2 regions of the Halalkalibacter oceani genome follow, and region 2 is predicted to be linked to the other one. Evidence: a T-box and tRNA genes for the amino acid it is inferred to sense, from the RefSeq annotation. Region 2 holds a T-box; the other holds one or more tRNA genes.
What was found. A T-box is a leader RNA that pairs with one kind of tRNA and senses whether it is charged. The one in region 2 lies ahead of ileS (isoleucine--tRNA ligase), so its partner is inferred to be a tRNA-Ile.
Positions count from the first base shown of each region.

Region 1 (2,291 bases), on a different contig from region 2:
GTGTATAGTTCAGTTCAGCAATTGCCGCTTCGACTTTCTTCAATGTTTCTTTTCCGACATAACCTTTCTTATTAATGACTCTCGAGACCGTCGCTTCGGACACATTAGCACGTTTGGCAACTTCACGAATAGTTGTTGGAAACACCTCCCTTTTGTGTAACGGGTTACACATCAGCTATATAAATTCTGTAACCCGTTACACATCTCTCAATAAAAAATATTATAATATAAATATTATTTTTAATTTTCAGTATAATTATGCTTTGTCATAATGTCAACTGATTTTCTGAAAAACTGTAACCCGTTACATATATCAGTTAACTTCATTATAACGGACATAAAGAGGATATCTACTTATCCGTCAGATTACCTGACGCGCTTTTTATGGCTTTTTATGGCTTTTTATTCGTAAAATCTAAAACCACTAACAAAAAAGCCGTAAGACAGATCATATTGATCTGTCTTACGGCTTTTTCATAATACGGGTGAGAGGACTTGAACCTCCACGTCATAAGACACTAGATCCTAAGTCTAGCGCGTCTGCCAATTCCGCCACACCCGCATATTACAAAATGGTGAGCCATGAAGGACTCGAACCTTCGACCCTCTGATTAAAAGTCAGATGCTCTACCAACTGAGCTAATGGCTCTTGCTGTTTTTCAGTGATGATTTTCATGATGATTACGGACGATGCTTCACTTCGATGTTTTGCCTGTTCCTTCCTCTTCCCGCAGCGCTCTGATGTAGATGCGTCGGAACAACTCGAAGATTATCACAGAAGCTTTGCTCGTCACTGAGCTAATGGCTCTTGCTGTTTTTCAGTGATGTCATGGAATCAATGGTGACCCGTACGGGATTCGAACCCGTGTTACCGCCGTGAAAGGGCGGTGTCTTAACCGCTTGACCAACGGGCCACTGGCGGAGAAGGAGGGATTTGAACCCTCGCGCCGCTCGCGCGACCTACACCCTTAGCAGGGGCGCCCCTTCAGCCACTTGGGTACTTCTCCATGGCTCCACAGGTAGGACTCGAACCTACGACCGATCGGTTAACAGCCGATTGCTCTACCACTGAGCTACTGTGGAATATCATTGTCATTTTTTCATCGCACGCTTGCGATACCAGTCTCTTCCTTTTAACAGCTCCGCTGCCTGCTGTATCGAGGCAACTCGAGGCTTTTCGACGATGCTTAGGCTCGTCACTGAGCTACTGTGGGAATGGTGGGCCTGAGTGGACTCGAACCACCGACCTCACGCTTATCAGGCGTGCGCTCTAACCAGCTGAGCTACAGGCCCCCAATAGCTAAAAATCAAAAAGCGGGTGATGAGAATCGAACTCACGACATCAGCTTGGAAGGCTGAGGTTTTACCACTAAACTACACCCGCACATTTTTCAATTAATATTCTCAATTATTTCAGCACGCGACCTACATGCCTCTTCCTCTGCCAGCTACCCTTCGAAGTTGATGCGTCGAGGCAACTCGAAGACTTTCACGATCGTGTTGCTCGTGGCTGAGGTTTCAACCACTAAACTAACCCGCATAGGAATGATGAAAATAAATGGCGCGCCCTGAGAGATTCGAACTCCCGACCTTTTGATTCGTAGTCAAACACTCTATCCAGCTGAGCTAAGGGCGCTTATTATTAAAGCGGAAGACGGGATTCGAACCCGCGACCCCCACCTTGGCAAGGTGGTGTTCTACCACTGAACTACTTCCGCGAAATGGCTGGGCTAGCTGGATTCGAACCAGCGCATGACGGAGTCAAAGTCCGTTGCCTTACCGCTTGGCTATAGCCCAATACATATGTATAAATGGGGCGACTGATGGGAATCGAACCCACGAATGCCGGAACCACAATCCGGTGCGTTAACCACTTCGCCACAATCGCCACACACTAATAAAATGGAGGGGGACGGATTCGAACCGCCGAACCCGGAGGGAGCGGATTTACAGTCCGCCGCGTTTAGCCACTTCGCTACCCCTCCACTATAAGATCGTACAATGGCGGTCCGGACGGGACTCGAACCCGCGACCTCCTGCGTGACAGGCAGGCATTCTAACCAACTGAACTACCGGACCAATGGTATTGCGGGGGACGGATTTGAACCGCCGACCTTCGGGTTATGAGCCCGACGAGCTACCAGACTGCTCCACCCCGCGTCGTTATTAAGTATTCGGATGATGTTTCTCAAAGGAGATTAGAACTCTCCTCTTCCTGACTATTCAAGGAAGCTTTCATGCGTCGAGTTTACTCGCCGCTATTTCAGCGGATGCTTTGCTTGTTGCTCCAC
Region 1 is NZ_JBEPKD010000015.1:97,391-99,681, forward strand. It holds gene ABMB67_RS15750 (LacI family DNA-binding transcriptional regulator) at 1-145, opposite strand, end outside; tRNA gene ABMB67_RS15755 (tRNA-Leu) at 481-562, opposite strand; tRNA gene ABMB67_RS15760 (tRNA-Lys) at 574-649, opposite strand; tRNA gene ABMB67_RS15765 (tRNA-Glu) at 840-914, opposite strand; tRNA gene ABMB67_RS15770 (tRNA-Ser) at 917-1,007, opposite strand; tRNA gene ABMB67_RS15775 (tRNA-Asn) at 1,009-1,083, opposite strand; tRNA gene ABMB67_RS15780 (tRNA-Ile) at 1,217-1,293, opposite strand; tRNA gene ABMB67_RS15785 (tRNA-Gly) at 1,314-1,384, opposite strand; tRNA gene ABMB67_RS15790 (tRNA-Arg) at 1,560-1,636, opposite strand; tRNA gene ABMB67_RS15795 (tRNA-Gly) at 1,647-1,718, opposite strand; tRNA gene ABMB67_RS15800 (tRNA-Gln) at 1,723-1,797, opposite strand; tRNA gene ABMB67_RS15805 (tRNA-His) at 1,813-1,888, opposite strand; tRNA gene ABMB67_RS15810 (tRNA-Tyr) at 1,904-1,985, opposite strand; tRNA gene ABMB67_RS15815 (tRNA-Asp) at 2,003-2,079, opposite strand; tRNA gene ABMB67_RS15820 (tRNA-Met) at 2,087-2,160, opposite strand.
Region 1: it has a tRNA-Ile gene. The T-box ahead of ileS (isoleucine--tRNA ligase) is inferred to sense a tRNA for this amino acid. The anticodon was not compared.

Region 2 (2,291 bases):
GCAAACCATTGCGCCGTCGCCCGGTAAATAACCGGCTTTTTCGTCCGCCAGTCATGAGCGTACGAGTGCGTGATGAACGTCAGCTTCAGCAAAGCGCCGATCTCATCCAGCTTTTCGGTAATCGGCTTGTTCGCTTGATCGTAGAACAGACCTTCAAAGCCCGGCGCTTCGTCCGTCATATTCCCTTTGTCATCGACAGGGCAGAGTACATCAAGACCATATTTCTGACCGACAAGATAGTCCTCCTCCCCGTGTCCGGGAGCGGTATGAACACAGCCCGTACCGGCATCAAGCGTGACATGGTCGCCGCACATGACAAGCGAATCGCGTCCGTAAAGCGGATGCTCGGCTTTGACGTATTCAAGCTCCTTTCCTTTAAACGTCTTCAGCACGTCGACCTGTTCCCATTCCAATTCTTTTTCAAGCGACTCAAGCAGTCCGGCAGCGACAACATATTTCTTGTCAGCAACCTTCACAACGTTGTAATCAAGATCTGGATGGACGGAAATCCCCAAGTTTGCCGGAATCGTCCAAGGCGTCGTCGTCCAGATGACGATTGCTTCATCACCTTCAAGGACATCATTTCCTTCCTTCACCTGAAACGCCACATAAATCGAAGGAGAACGTTTGTCGTGGTATTCAATTTCAGCTTCAGCAAGAGCAGATTCCGACGAAGGAGACCAATAAACCGGCTTTTTGCCTTTGTAAATATAGCCTTTTTTCGCCATTTCACCAAACACCTTGATCTGCTGGGCTTCGTATTCCTTCTCAAGCGTCACGTACGGATTCCACCAGTCACCGCGCACTCCTAAACGCATAAACTGCTCGCGTTGGCGCTCAATTTGCTTTTTCGCGTATTCTTCGCACAGCTTGCGGAATTCAGCGACGCTCATCGCCTTGCGGTTCACCTTTCCGCTCTTCGTCAATGCCGTTTCAATCGGTAGTCCGTGCGTATCCCAGCCCGGCACATACGGCGCGTGGTAGCCGCTCATTGATTTATAGCGGACGATAAAATCCTTTAAAATTTTATTTAGCGCATGTCCCATATGAATATCGCCATTTGCGTATGGAGGTCCATCATGCAAAACAAATAACGGACGTCCTTCGGTACGTTGCTGCACCTTTTGATAAATATCACTTTCACTCCATTTTGCTTGTCGTTCCGGTTCCCGGTTCGGAAGATTTCCCCTCATCGGAAAATCAGTTTGCGGCATTAACAGCGTTTCTTTATAATCCATTCTCTTTCCTCCTATATGGTTATTAACTTTATTCAGCTCTATTAGCGCATCAATGATTGCAGCGGTTCTTTTCAAGCTGGCAATGGCTTCGTTCGCTACTCTCCAGGCTTTTTAAAAGATGTAGCAACTAAAAAAACTAAAAAACTTCCCGCCCCTAAGTAAGGGACGAGAAGTTAACCCGCGGTACCACCCTCATGGGAGAATGGCTCCCACTCAAGTATTCGTAACGTGAATGACGCGTTGCAGCCTACTGTACGTTTCAGTGCAAAACTAAAGGGTGATTTTCCAAAGCGCGTTATGACCGGGCTTCCACCATCCCCGGTTCGCTATGCACACCTTCGCCCTGTACTCGTCCCTCTCGCTGTTTGTTTCCTATTCGTAATGGATATTATTATATGTCAGCCATTTCAGAAGTGCAAGAAAATCATTCAACCGATTCTTCTTCAGCTACTTCATCCCACTCATCAGCCTTCAGCATTTCCATCTGCGCCTCGATGAGCATTTTAAACCGCATCTTGTAAACAGAGGCCTGTTTTTTCAGCTCCTCCATCTCCATCATAATTTTTCGTGACTTTGCCAGTGCATCATTAATGATGCGATCGGCATTTTTTTCCGCTTCCTTCACAATTAACTGCGCTTCCTTCTGCGCATTGCGACGGACTTCCTCAGCGGACTCCTGCGCCACTAAAATGGATTTATTCAGCGTTTCTTCAATGTTTTTAAAATGCTCAAGCTTCTCATCTAATTCGGTAACCTGCTCAAATAATTCTTTTTTCTCGCGTAGGACAGCTTCATAATCTTTAATGATTTGGTCTAAAAACTCATTGACCTCATCTTCATCATACCCTCGAAATCCCCTGGTAAATTCTTTATTGTGAATATCTAAAGGAGTTAAAGGCACATTCGTCACCTCCGGCTAATCATGAAATGCAAAGCATCTTTCTTTTTGTTTCGACAAACCCATATCAAAACCCTGCTTCAACAGGAGGGTTACAGTAATCTCTCGTAGCGTATTCTAATTTTATCCTTTTTCGTCCGTCCTTCAATGGCTTT
Region 2 is NZ_JBEPKD010000003.1:160,814-163,104, forward strand. It holds gene ileS (isoleucine--tRNA ligase) at 1-1,238, opposite strand, end outside; T-box leader at 1,397-1,609, opposite strand; gene ABMB67_RS05920 (DivIVA domain-containing protein) at 1,663-2,139, opposite strand; gene ABMB67_RS05925 (YlmH family RNA-binding protein) at 2,229-2,291, opposite strand, start outside.